DNA from 2 places in the Priestia sp. YIM B13486 genome. Region 2 is predicted to be linked to the other one. Evidence: a T-box and tRNA genes for the amino acid it is inferred to sense, from the RefSeq annotation. Region 2 holds a T-box; the other holds one or more tRNA genes.

Region 1 (6,956 bases), on a different contig from region 2:
AACGTGAATTTCATAAGTTTAGTCGCTTTTAGCGGTTGATGAAAAGGCAAGGCGAAGACTCCTGCGGGAAAAGCGGCACAGGTGAGAGCCCTCAGGAGTGTACGCGACGAGGAGGCTCACCGGCCGCCCGCGGAAAGCGAAGTCTTGTACGGAAATCAACAGCGGTGTAACAAGTAACTTATACTAACTCCTTTATTCAATTTATTCGTCTGTAAATTGTATGGATTTAGTTATGTTTTAACCTCTTTTTAATGACGTTCACTCACATACTGATCAATCATCGTTTGCAGTTCCTCTAGGGTCGTTTTACCGTTGTTAACAGACAGCTGCTTTAACGATTGAAGGGCACTATCTACAACAAACTTCCGGGGATTTGACTGTTTAAACAGCTCTTCTTCAATAAAACTAATAAGCTCTGTGCATTTTTGACGTTCGAATTCATCAGTAAATTGTTTGTGAACCTGTTTTTTTAAATCGATAAGTGCTGCAGAAATGTCCTGTTCTATTTGATTTTTAGTATTTGGGCAAGATGGAAGCCATTCTTTAATCCTTTGCGGATCGAGCAAAATGTCTCCTGAATTTGCTACTTCGTCTACAAGAGGAAGCAGGCGCTTGACACTGTAGCTTATGATCTCATGGGGGTCAGTATTTGTGCCGTTAACCATAAAATTATAGTGAAAGTTGCGATGAAGCATGCCAAGAAACATAATTGCACAATCTAGCAGGTACGGTTTCTTTTCTTGTCCAAATAAATCAATGAACCGCTTGTAAACCCAGTTTACTTCAACAAACTGGGTTTTTTTTATGTATGCTTTTAAATCAGGATCATTGGAAACAAATACTTCTTCAAGTAATGTGAAAAATTTATGTTTATGATGGTTTTTCATCTGTGCATCAATCTGTTTAACAAATACATCTACATCGGTCAGGCTTTTACCAACCAGCAGCTGATTTCGCTCTTGTTCAATTGTTGTATGAAGCCAGGTAAAAACAGCGATTAATAATTCATTTTTTGAAGAAAAATAGTTGTAGAATGTTCCTTTTGAAATGCCGCTATAATCAATGATGTCTTGAATAGATGTAGCTTGAAATCCTTTTTCAACGAAGAGATGGTGTGCATTTTTTACAACTTGCTGTTTTCGGTTATTCATTATTATCACCTAAATATAAAATTAGACTCATGGTCCAACTTTATGATACATGATTTAAAGCGTTTACACAAATGTTCTTTTCAAAAAAATAGACGATATCACGACAATGCATTGATATAAAAGGATTATAGGATTGAAAAAGTCGATAAAATAAAGAACATGAACGCAAGATTTTTCACTTGCATAAATTGAACTCACAGTATAATATACTCTATGTAGAACATGTGTCTAAAAAAATGAACTTAAAGTATAAGGAGGTACAATAATGAGTGAATCGATAAATCAAATTGAAAAGCCCCCTTATGGCATAATTGCTATTTTGTTAATTGGCGCTTTTATCTCATTGTTGAATGAAACGTTATTAAATGTGGCGCTTCCGTCTATTATGAAAGACTTAGATGTGACAACGTCAACTGTCCAGTGGCTTTCTACTGGTTATATGTTAGTGAATGGTATTATGATTCCAACTACCGCTTTTTTAATTCAGCGCTATTCTGTCAGAGGCTTATTTTTAACGGCTATGACTTTATTTACAGCGGGAACAATACTTGCGGGTGCTTCGCCCGTATTTTCGGTCTTGTTAACCGCTCGTATTATTCAAGCATCAGGCGCAGCCATTATGATGCCGCTTTTAATGAACGTATTGCTCACAAGTTTTCCGTTAGAAAAACGCGGAGCTGCGATGGGAATTTTCGGTTTAGTTATGATTTTTGCTCCGGCAATTGGTCCTACCTTATCAGGATGGCTAATTGAACACTATGAGTGGAGAATGCTGTTCCACCTTGTTACGCCAATCGCGGCAATTGTATTAATAGGCGCTTTCTTCCTATTAAAAGACAAAAAAGAAAAAGTGGAAATCAATTTGGATTTCCTATCGCTTGTGTTATCTACAATTGGATTTGGGGGACTTCTATACGGATTTAGCTCAGCAGGGGATAAAGGCTGGGATTCTGTGGAAGTATACGGCACCATTATCGTAGGAGCCGTGGCGCTGATTTTATTTATTACGCGTCAGTTCAAGCTTAAAACACCTATGCTTGAATTCCGCATTTTTAAATATCCAATGTTTGCTTTATCATCAACGATTTCAATGGTGATTACAATGGCATTATTCTCAGCCATGCTGCTAATGCCAATTTATGTTCAAACAGTACGAGGCATTTCTCCGCTTCACTCAGGATTACTAATGCTTCCGGGTGCGCTACTCATGGGTGTAATGTCTCCGATTACCGGAAAATTATTTGATAAATTCGGAGCGCGTGCACTGGCTGTAACGGGTCTAACGATTACAGCCGTTACGACGTATTTCTTCAGTAACTTAGAGCTTGATACGACATATACAACGCTCATTACGCTTTACACGCTTCGCATGTTCGGAATGTCTATGGTGATGATGCCGGTTATGACAAACGGATTAAATCAGCTGCCGCAACGCTTTAATCCGCATGGTACTGCGATGAATAACACGCTTCAACAAGTATCGGGAGCTATTGGTTCGGCTCTTTTAGTAACGGTAATGTCAAATCGTACAGCTACGCATGCAAAAGAGCTTGCTCAAGATGCAATGAGCGGAGCAGGAGCAGCGAATGCAACGGCAGCCGGGGCAGCTCAAATGAAAGAACAAATTGGGATGCAGGCAATGGTACAAGGAATTAACGATGCGTTTGCCGTCTCAGTAGTACTAGTGGTGGTTGCTTTAATTCTTTCATTGTTTATGAAACGCGCCACGCCGGCAAGTGAAGATGAAGTGATAAAGGAAAAAGCAGGACGCGAGCAGTTTGCTAAATAAAAAAGAAATCCCCGCTGTTTCAGCGGGGATTTCTTTAGCTTGTATATCTAAAGCTTAAGCCCATTTTCTTTAATAATTTCCGGTAGCCGATGGACGTTTGATCAGCCATAATATGCGCTTCCATCTGCAGGTCTAAAGGCAAGTCTTCAGGCTTTTGGTTTTCAACCATTTCACGGTCTTCGTCAAAGACGCGAAGGTTAAAGTCATACACACCTTCAACGGGAGAATCTTTGTCAAAGTTTCGAGCGATTGGTGCGAATAAACGTGTTTCGCGGGCTGAAATAGGAGAGACTGCATTCATAATCCACAGTTCTGCGCCTTCTGGGAAGTATACTTTTAGCGTAGCTGTAAACGGCGGATAAACATCAAAGACGCGAAGCCATTTAAAATCAGATGGATTTAAATGCTGCTGTTCTTTGGAATAATTGCTCACGGTGCTCGTATATTCTACATGAAGCCCATACTCTGTATCGCTTACTTTATATTTAGGCACAAAGGCGTTGTTTCGATCACCAAATGTGTCCGTGTGAACCCAAGCAAAATGAGCTACGTCTAAAAAGCCTTCCATTTGACGACCGGCCGAACCCATGATATCAAAGCTCGGACAAACAATTTGCTGAAAATCAGGGTCCTCCCACGCATCGAAGTAAGGCAGGTTATCTTGTTCTCCTGTCAGGGAAGTCCACACTAATCCAAATCGTTCAATAACTGGATAGACGGCCATACACAAGCGGGGAGAAATATTGGCATCAGGGTGAGCTGGAATCGACGTGCATGCACCGTCCGTTGCATAGCGGAAGCCGTGGTAAGGACAGACAATTTCATCATCTTCCACCCAGCCCATGCTAAGAGGGGTGCCTCGGTGAACGCATAAATCACGAGCCGCCACTACTTTGTGTGTGGTACGGTATAGAACTAGATTTACATCTAGCAGTTTTACGGACGTTGGTTTCTCTGTTACATCACTGCAGCGTGCGACGGGGTACCAATACTTAGCGAGCGTCGTCCAATCTTCCAGGCTGAACGTGCAGTCTCTTGGGTAGGGAGTTGCCGTTTTTGATTTGGTCATGGTTGGTTGTTGTTCCATCTATTTTCTTCCCTTCTTTTGTAAGCTCTTTTACTAAGGGTAATATAAAAAAAGAAAATTCACACAATTTATGTAAGGAGTTCTAACATAAAATATGGAACTTTGTAAAAAGTGCGAATTTCAGAAGACGTAAATTAGAGAATATACCAATAAAAAATTTAAAAAAGCGCTTCCTAAATGAATTTAAACGTGATATAATTTTCCAAGACGCTGGTGTAGCTCAGTAGGTAGAGCACTTGCATGGTAAGCAAGAGGTCGCAGGTTCGATCCCTGTCGCTAGCATACTAAAAAACCTTCTTTCTTGTTGAAAGAAGGTTTTTTTATTTGTGTCGGCTTTAAAATTATTCTCCGAATTATTCTTTCCCTTCTTGTGAAAACTTTAACAGTTTGATAGCCTTATTAGGAGGTTTTGAGAAAATATGTGTATCTTTTCCCCTGTGTCTTATGAATCATATTTAGAAATATTCTTAAAAGAATGTTTATTGCCTCTAAATATTGGGTACACAAAACTAGGGGTTAAATTTCAACAGGGAGTGTGAACGATAATTTGATTACGTTTAAGAATGTGTCAAAGCAATATCCAGACGGTACGACCGCCGTGAAAAATATTAATCTAGAAATTAAAGAAGGAGAGTTTTTCGTTTTAATTGGTCCGAGTGGGTGTGGGAAAACAACCACCTTAAAAATGATTAACCGTCTTCATGATATTACCGAAGGAGAACTATACATAAAAGATAAGCTCGTATCGGACCACAACATACATGAGCTACGCTGGAACATTGGTTATGTTCTGCAGCAGATTGCTCTTTTTCCTCATATGACCATCGCTGAAAATATAGCCATTGTACCCGAGATGAAGCATTGGAAGAAAAACAAAATCAAAACGCGCATTGATGAACTGCTTACCTTGGTAGGACTAGACCCAAAGCAGTATCGGAACCGAAAGCCGTCTGAGCTCTCAGGTGGCCAGCAGCAACGTGTAGGTGTAGCACGTGCCCTCGCAGCTGATCCCCCCGTTATTTTAATGGACGAACCCTTTAGTGCCCTCGATCCGTTAAGCCGCGAACAGCTTCAGCAAGATGTTATTAGCTTAAAAGAAAAAATCAAAAAAACATTTGTGTTTGTTACGCACGATATGAGCGAAGCGATGACGCTTGGAAATCGTATCTGCCTGATGAAAGATGGGGAAATTGTTCAAGTTGGAACCCCGGAGGAATTCATCCAAAAGCCTAAAAATGAATTTGTAAAAACATTTATTGGAAATCAAGGCAATGCTTTATTTGAGACATTGGATATGTTTGTCAAAGAAAGTGAACAGCCAGACGTAGAACCTACTGAAGAGTTAGCTTCAACCGCCACTGTTCAGCAGGCAATGGACGCCCTTTACGACCATGAAGCAATAGCCGTGAAAAAAGGGAGCAAACGTATTGGCGTTGTAACGCGCAAAACTCTATTAGCGTTTCTTTCTGATAAAACGAAAGAAGGAGGAACGCTGTAATGAATGCACTAAGCACATTATTAGATCAACGAGGAGATGCACTGTTTCAAGCTCTTCTTGAACACATTCAAATTTCAGTGCTGGCTCTTGTTATCGCCGTATTAATTTCAGTGCCGCTCGGACTGTACTTAACGAGGCATGACCGCATTGCTGAACCAATCATTGGCGTAACAGCCGTACTGCAAACCATTCCTTCACTCGCTTTATTAGGATTACTGATTCCTCTTGTCGGAATTGGAACCTTTCCCGCGGTTATTGCACTGTTTTTATATTCGCTTCTTCCTATTGTACGAAATACATATACCGGAATTAAAGAAGTGGACCCATCTTTAATTGAAGCATCCAAAGCCATGGGGATGAACTCGTGGAGACGATTAATTAAAGTAGAACTTCCTCTAGCACTTCCTGTCATTATGGCCGGAATTCGCACAGCGATGGTACTCATTATTGGCACAGCGACAATCGTGGCTCTTATCGGAGCGGGCGGACTCGGAAGCTTAATTTTGCTTGGTATTGACCGAAGCGATAATAGTTTGATTTTATTAGGAGCCATTCCAGCAGCATTATTAGCGCTTATTTTTGATGGAATTCTGCGAACGATTGAACACTCAGCTAAAAAAGGGTCCAAAAAACGCTCGTTTATTATGATCATCGTATTAATACTTATTCTTGTTTCTCCGTTTGCAGCGATGAGCGCAACAAAACCAGACCTTGTTATCGGAGGGAAAATTGGTGCAGAACAAGACATTTTAATTAATATGTACAAAGAATTAATTGAAGATCAAACCGATATGAAAGTAAATCTTCGTTCGTCGCTTGGGAAAACGGTATTTGTATTTGAGGCTCTGCGTAACAAGGAAATTGATTTGTACCCTGAATATACGGGTACAGCCATTGTGACGCATCTAAAGGAACAGCCGGACAGCAAAGATGAAACAGAGGTGTACAAGCAGGCAAAAGAAGGATTTCAAAAGAAATTCGGCCTTGTCTATTTAGATCCAATGAAGTTTAATAATACGTACACATTAACCGTAACAAAGGAATTTGCCAAAGAAAATAATCTAACAACTATTTCAGATTTGGCAAATGCAACAGATAAAGTAAAAGCAGGGTTTACGCTTGAGTTTAAAGATCGTGAAGACGGCTATGTAGGCGTTCAAAAAGAATATGGTCTTACCTTCCCGAATATTAAAACGATGGAGCCGAAGCTTCGCTATCGCGCTGTAGAAAAAGGCGATATTAACATGCTTGATGCTTACGCAACGGACCCTGAAATCAAACAGTTTGGTTTGAAAGTCTTAAAAGACGATCAGCAGTTCTTCCCTCCGTATCAAGGAGCGCCTGTGCTTCGTGAAGATACGCTAAAAGAGCACCCTGAACTGAAAAAAATCTTAAATCAACTGGGCGGTAAAATCAGTGATGACGAAATGC
Region 2 (6,956 bases):
GGAATTATCGTATTGAGCTGGACAGAGAACAAGTCTTGATTACTTCAGGAAGTCAAAATCTGTTTTTTTTAGCTATAAATTCATTTTGCGGTACAAGTAAAGAAGGAAGAGTTAAAAAAGCATTAATACCTATGCTGCCGGATTACGCTGGGTACAGCGGAGTGGCACTAGAGGAAGCTACAATAGAAGGAATTCCTCCTATCGTCTCAAAGCTTGATCATCATACGTTTCGTTATGAATTTAACAAACAGGCATTCAAAGATAAAATAGCACAGGACCCAGATATCGGAGCTGTCGTATTATCAAGACCTAATAATCCAAGCGGCAACATTCTTTCAAAAGAAGCCGTATACTTTATATCCCAAGTATGCAAGGACTATCACATTCCATTGCTAATTGATTCAGCGTACGCACCTCCTTTTCCGGCTATGAACTTTGTTGAAATGAATCCAATTATACATGACAACATCATTCACTGCATGAGTCTTTCTAAAGCCGGATTGCCTGGAGAGAGAATAGGAATTGCTATAGGAAAAAGTGACTTCATAAAAGTAATGGAAGCATTTCAATCAAATATTTTGATTCACTCTTCTAGGTTAGGTCAGCGGATGGTGGTTAACACCTTAAAGAACGGAAAGTTACCTGAAATTTCAGCTAACTATATAAGAACTCATTATAAACAAAAACATGACTATTTAAAAAATCTTTTAACTACACATATGCCGGATGATATTCCTTGGTATTTACATAAAGCGGAAGGTTCGTTGTTTGGTTGGCTTTGGTTAGAAGGTTTGCCTTTCAGTGATAACGATCTATACAATAAATTAAAAGCAGAAAACTTGATTGTAGTACCAGGCGGATCATTCTTTCACGGCAACCGGTCTTGTCCTCACAACCAGGAGTGCATTCGCATAAGTCTTACTGCTACAGATGAGGAGTTAAAGAAAGGAATTGATATTCTTTCGTCAGTAGTCAAGAAAGTATACAGTTCAGATTTTATATGTGAAACAGAAAAAATCTAATTTCTTAAAGGTTTAGAGGTAAAAAAAGCCGACCCGGTTGCTAGGGCCGGTTTTTTTGTTTAGATTAAGCGATAGGCACATTAGAGAAAACAAATAGACATTTTTAATGATGTTTCTCTTTTAGTTGGTTAACTTTATAAAGACCAGGATTTCACCGTTGTAAATTAAAGTTTTTTAGATACTTTGATGACGGTTTCTTTTTGTTTTGAGATACCTTTAATAGTACCTTCTGTTCGCTGGAAACCTTCTCCGCAAAAAGTATGGCTTGTTTTTTGGACAAAAAGTTGATCTGCCTTTAGAGAGTTAATAAGCTCTTGTGCATCATCAGGTTTCATATCTTTATACCAAATACCGTCTGGGTAGGAAATGACGACGCATTTATCATGGCATCTTCCATTACATCGAGTGCGAGTCGTATGTATGTATTCGTCCATCTCTTGATTAGCTATCTCAGTTCGAATCGCTTGTGTAACTTCTTCGGCTCCAGCTCGATTGCAGCTACTTCCATTGCAAATGAGAACGTGATGTTTCGTTGTACCTAAGTTCCATGTAGCCATGTTGATCCCTCCTATTAAAAGTAATGATTACGATTTATGACGTATACTGATTCCTTTTTAGCAAAGAGGGCCCTTTACCTCATTAGAATTTTACCAGCTTGATTTTTTCACCCCAGGAAGCTGTCCCTTGTGAGCGAGTTCTCTAAATGCAATTCGCGAAAGCTTAAATTTACGTAAATATCCACGAGGTCTTCCCGTTACTTCACAGCGATTATGCAAGCGAGTAGAAGAAGAGTCTCTAGGAAGCTTTCGTAGTTCATTATAATTTCCTTGTTCCTTTAACTGTTTTCTTAACTCAGCATATTTTTCGACAAGTGCTTGTCGGTGCTTTTCTTTTGCTATTTTTGATTTTTTAGCCAAATAATCAATCCTTTCTTAAAGTCCTTCTTGAAAATCGTAATCATTACTATTTATATTTTTATATCATAAACCACTAAAGAATGAAATGCAACTCATATTTAATCAGTAAAGTTATATTTTTATATGCTGAAAAATAGTTAAAAAAATACGATAATATACAATTTTTTTTGGAACTGGATAATTTTTTGCAATGAAAGACTCCTATATTTCTGCTAGCATATGAACCACGTCAAGAAATAGCAAGGAGGCTTTTTATTTTTATGATAAAGAAACTAGTGATTGCTATAGCAATGCTTATCCCAAGTTTTGGTGCAGGTTACTCAGCATTTGCAGCAGCGCCCGCTCATGAACAGCACGTTCAAGTAAATAAAAATAATAAAGAATTATTAGCTCGTCTTGTATCAGCTGAAGCCAAAGGAGAGCCTTATGCAGGCAAAGTAGCCGTGGCGACAGTTGTATTAAATAGAGTCGACAGCAGCAAATTCCCAGACACTGTAAAAGGCGTTATTTATCAAAAAGGTCAGTATAGTCCGGTCAGCAACGGTCAAATTAATAAACCTGCAGACAAAGATTCAAAAAAAGCTGTAGAAGAAGCAATTAACTTCCAAGGTCAAGGAAAAGGTTCATTATTCTTCTTTAATCCTGATAAAACGGGAGATCAATGGCTGCGCCAAAAACAAGAAACAATTAAAATAGGAAATCATGTATTTGCAAAATAATAAAAAAGCTAATGGCTAGCTGCGCGCTGCTATTAGCTTTTTTAGTTATGTAAATAAAATAAACAGTAGAATAATCTTTAAAATTAGAATTTCATGGTAAAACATAAAAAGTCATTCATAACTAAAAATATGAGGTGATAACGTGAAAGAGAATATGATGTTTGCTTGGATAGCTTCATGGTTAGCTCTTGCTGGTCAGCTCGTTTTTTTACGGGAGTAGCGCTTTTTACAGGGGATTGGCGCTACATGATGTGGAGTTTTATGATAAGTATAATTGTAGGTATACCTAGTATCATTAGCACCTATAAACGAAATCAGCAGCTAAAAGCTTACAAAAAATAAGGGATATCGTATTGAAACGAGTTATGAAAGACTTAGAGAAATCCTCCAAGTCTTTTTTTGTGTGGGTATAAAAAGACATGAACCGTACTCCGTTCTTCTAAAAAAAGTGCTTTTTACATAGTTTATCAATACAGAAAATTTGATAAACATGCGGAGGAATAACCATGCAGAAACAGCCTAATTTTTTGTTGATTATCGTGGACGAGGAGCGATTTCCACCCTTATATGAAAGTAAAGAACTAAAAAAGTGGAGAAAAAAACATTTAAAAGCACATGAATTTTTAAAACAGCATGGAACGGAGTTTACTCGTCACTACGTCGGTTCTACAGCTTGTTCACCAAGTCGAGCTACATTGTTTACAGGGCAGTATCCTTCCTTGCACGGAGTTACGCAAACGCAAGGTATCGCAAAGAAATCACAAGATCCTGATATGTTTTGGCTGCAGCCTAATACCGTCCCGACGATGGGAGAGTATTTTAAGAAGGCTGGGTATCAAACCTTTTATAAAGGAAAATGGCATATTTCTGATGAGAACATCTTAATTCCAGGAACACATGACGTTTTTTCTAGCTATCAGATGCAAACAGGAATACCGGATCCAGAGAAAGAAGGCCTTTATCAACGGGCTAATAAGCTTGAAAAGTTTGGTTTTTCAGGGTGGATTGGTCCGGAACCGGAAGGGAGAAATCCGCACAATTCCGGTTCATCTGCGGCCATTGGAGTGAGCGGACGAGACGAAATATATGCAGAGGAAATCATAGAGCTTATTCAACGATTAGAACATCAAGCGCCTGCGCAGCCTTGGCTCATGGTAGCTTCATTTGTGAACCCGCATGACATTGCGCTGTTCGGAGCGATTACCAAACACCTTCCTATGTTTCAGTTTTCTATTGATGAGACGATTCCAAACATCGATCCGCCACCTACCATTAGAGAACCTTTACAAACAAAGCCTAGCGCTCAAAGCAGCTATAAATACATCTATCCAAAAGCGCTGCAGCCAACCCCAAATTCTAGCTTCTACCGGCGCTTGTATTATCAGCTGCAAAAAAATGTTGATAAACAAATTTTAAAAGTTCTTCGGACCATGGAACAATCTTCGTTCTATGAAAATACAATTATTATTTTTACGTCTGATCACGGTGATTTGCTTGGAGCTCACGGGGGACTACATCAAAAATGGTACAACATGTATGAAGAATCTATTCACGTTCCGCTTCTCATTCATAACAAGCGTTTGTTTCCTAGTTATCAACGTACAGACACACTGACTAGTCACCTTGACTTGATCCCGACAATGCTTAGTTTAGCTAATATAGATGCTTCCGCTATTCAAAAGCAATTACAAAAAAGTCATACGGAAGTACATCCATTTGTTGGGCGAGACCTGTCAGGTATACTTCGAGGAGAAACGTGTGCTGAGCAAGAGGAAACAGCGATTTTCTTCATGACGGATGATGACCCGACAAAAGGACTTCACCAAACAAATTTTTTAGGAGAAAGCTACCCGTCAGTTGTTCAGCCTAATCACATTCAAGCGGTCATTGTCGAGTTTTCGTCAGCGGCAGGAAAGGAAATTTGGAAATACGCTCGCTATCATGATAATCTGCAATTTTGGTCAGCAGATGACGAAAAAGATGAATTCATTCACGGAGAGCAATATGAAGGTTACCCTGTGAGTTTTACTACCCTTAAAACAACCCGTGTTCCTGATCAAATTGAAATGTACAATTTGACCAAGGATCCGTTAGAAACAGTAAATCTGGCTCACCCGTATTTTTCGACAAATGAAACAAGGAAAATTCAGCGGCAGCTTGACGTTATTCTTAAAGAACAAGTCAGGAAAAAACGGATTTTTCCGCAAAGTGGAAGCATGCATGATGAGCTTTTGTCTAAAGATAGATAAAAATAGTTTCTATGGATTCAAGTCAGATATTTGCGTGAGCAGAAAAAGGTGTATTTAATATTTTAGTATATAAATTGAAAACCTGATGATGGTTGTGTTAGGTTACTTGTTCTGGTTTAGGGTAGTATTGGTTTCACTTCATTAATCCCGCTTAGATAAAACAAATAAGGACTTATAGCATCTTTCTTTTTCGCCTTTATTGTTATGAAAATAAGAATGAAATGTAGTCGTTAATAGTATAATAAAAAACTTTTTAAGTCCGTAGATTCTTAAGTAACTTTTCAAGAATTCAAGCATAAAGTAATTCTATACCATAAAAAAATAAAAAATTACTTCTTGACTTCTGTTAAATTTATACACTATAATCGCTTTTAACAACTAATAAACAGTATTTGGCAATGAAAAGGACACGAATTAGATGCTGTTTTCTTCGCAGAGAATAGGGTCACTGGCTGAGAGCCCTTAAGAAATCATCTAATTTACCACCTTAGAGCTATTGCAGGGAACGTGCATAACTGAAACTGCAATCGGTAAAACCGTTATCTTTTTTGAGCGTGAAATACGTATAGGTATTTCACGGAATTAGGGTGGTACCACGGCCGCATTCGTCCCTTCACTAGGGATGAGTGCGGCTTTTTATGTAGAAAAAATGAATATACAAGCAATGAAAAGGACATGAATCATTTTTGGATTTTCTTTACAGAGAGTAGGGTCACTGGCTGAGAACCCTTAGAAAACGAAATGAATTTACCACCTTGGAGCTGCGGCGGGGAATGTGTATACACTGAAACCGCAACCGGTAAAACCGTTATCTTTTTAAGCGTAAAATACGTATAAGTATTTTACGGAATTAGGGTGGTACCACGGCCGCATTCGTCCCTTTACTAGGGATGAGTGCGGTTTTTTGTTGAATAAAAACATATTGGAGGAATGAAGATGTCAAAACAAGTGGAAGTAGAAAAGCGAAATCATCAAAAGTTAGGTCAAGAACTAGAGCTGTTTATGTCGATGGAAGAAGCTCCTGGTATGCCATTTTTCTTACCTAACGGAATGATTATTCGAAATGAGTTAGAAAATTACTGGAAACAAAAGCATTATAAAGCAGGCTATCAAGAAATAAAAACACCCATCATGATGAAACAGGAGCTCTGGGAACAATCAGGGCACTGGGAGCACTATCATGAGAATATGTATTTTTCAAATGTTGACAAACAAAACTATGCGATTAAACCGATGAATTGTCCGGGAGCCATTTTATTGTTTAACAGCAAGCGAAGAAGCTACCGAGAACTTCCGATTCGATACGCAGAGCTTGGATTAGTTCATCGTCACGAGCTTTCTGGGTCTTTAAACGGATTGCTAAGAGTCCGTTCATTTACACAGGACGACGCTCATTTATTCGTAGAACTCAGTCAGATTGAAGCTGAGATTAGCCGCATCCTAGCGTTTATCCATGACTTTTACTCACATTTTGGCTTCAATTACAAAGTGGAGTTATCCACACGACCTGAAAAATTCATGGGAGATATTGAAACATGGAACCAAGCAGAAAAGTCGCTTCAATCTGTGTTAAGTGAAAAAGGCTTAGACTATCAGGTAAATGAAGGAGACGGAGCTTTTTATGGGCCGAAAATCGATTTTCATATTTTAGATTCCTTAGGTCGCAGCTGGCAGTGCGGAACAGTTCAGCTTGATTTCTTAATGCCGGAGAAGTTTGACTGTATGTATATTGGAGAAGACAATAAACCTCATCGTCCCGTAATGATTCACCGCGCTATATACGGATCAGTTGAGCGATTTATGGCCATCTTGATTGAACATTACGAAGGTCAATTTCCTCTTTGGTTGGCTCCTGTTCAATTTAAGCTTTTGCCTATTGCACCGCCGCACGTGGAATATGCATATAAAGTGAAGCACGAGCTGGAGTTAAAAGGGTATCGTGTTGAAGTAGATGATCGCATTGAAAAAATAGGGCTGAAAATTCGAGAAGCAGAAATGCTGAAAGTTCCTTATATGGCTGTGATAGGAGATAAAGAAGTGGAAAATGAA

Evidence for each region. The T-box of region 2 lies ahead of thrS (threonine--tRNA ligase). A T-box ahead of a tRNA ligase gene usually reads a tRNA of that ligase, here a tRNA-Thr.
Region 1: it has a tRNA-Thr gene. The T-box ahead of thrS (threonine--tRNA ligase) is inferred to sense a tRNA for this amino acid. The anticodon was not compared.

What each region holds. Positions count from the first base shown of each region.
Region 1 is NZ_JBHZOZ010000009.1:142,692-149,647, reverse strand. It holds gene ACFX4G_RS21285 (hypothetical protein) at 39-170, shown strand; gene ACFX4G_RS21280 (TetR/AcrR family transcriptional regulator) at 249-1,151, opposite strand; gene ACFX4G_RS21275 (DHA2 family efflux MFS transporter permease subunit) at 1,417-2,940, shown strand; gene ACFX4G_RS21270 (Rieske 2Fe-2S domain-containing protein) at 2,975-4,027, opposite strand; tRNA gene ACFX4G_RS21265 (tRNA-Thr) at 4,237-4,309, shown strand; gene ACFX4G_RS21260 (ABC transporter ATP-binding protein) at 4,575-5,525, shown strand; gene ACFX4G_RS21255 (ABC transporter permease/substrate-binding protein) at 5,525-6,956, shown strand, end outside.
Region 2 is NZ_JBHZOZ010000002.1:626,773-633,728, forward strand. It holds gene ACFX4G_RS07345 (valine--pyruvate transaminase) at 1-1,022, shown strand, start outside; gene ACFX4G_RS07350 ((2Fe-2S) ferredoxin domain-containing protein) at 1,187-1,579, opposite strand; gene rpsN (30S ribosomal protein S14) at 1,670-1,939, opposite strand; gene ACFX4G_RS07360 (cell wall hydrolase) at 2,200-2,658, shown strand; gene ACFX4G_RS07365 (sulfatase family protein) at 3,165-4,907, shown strand; T-box leader at 5,297-5,523, shown strand; T-box leader at 5,563-5,791, shown strand; gene thrS (threonine--tRNA ligase) at 5,844-6,956, shown strand, end outside.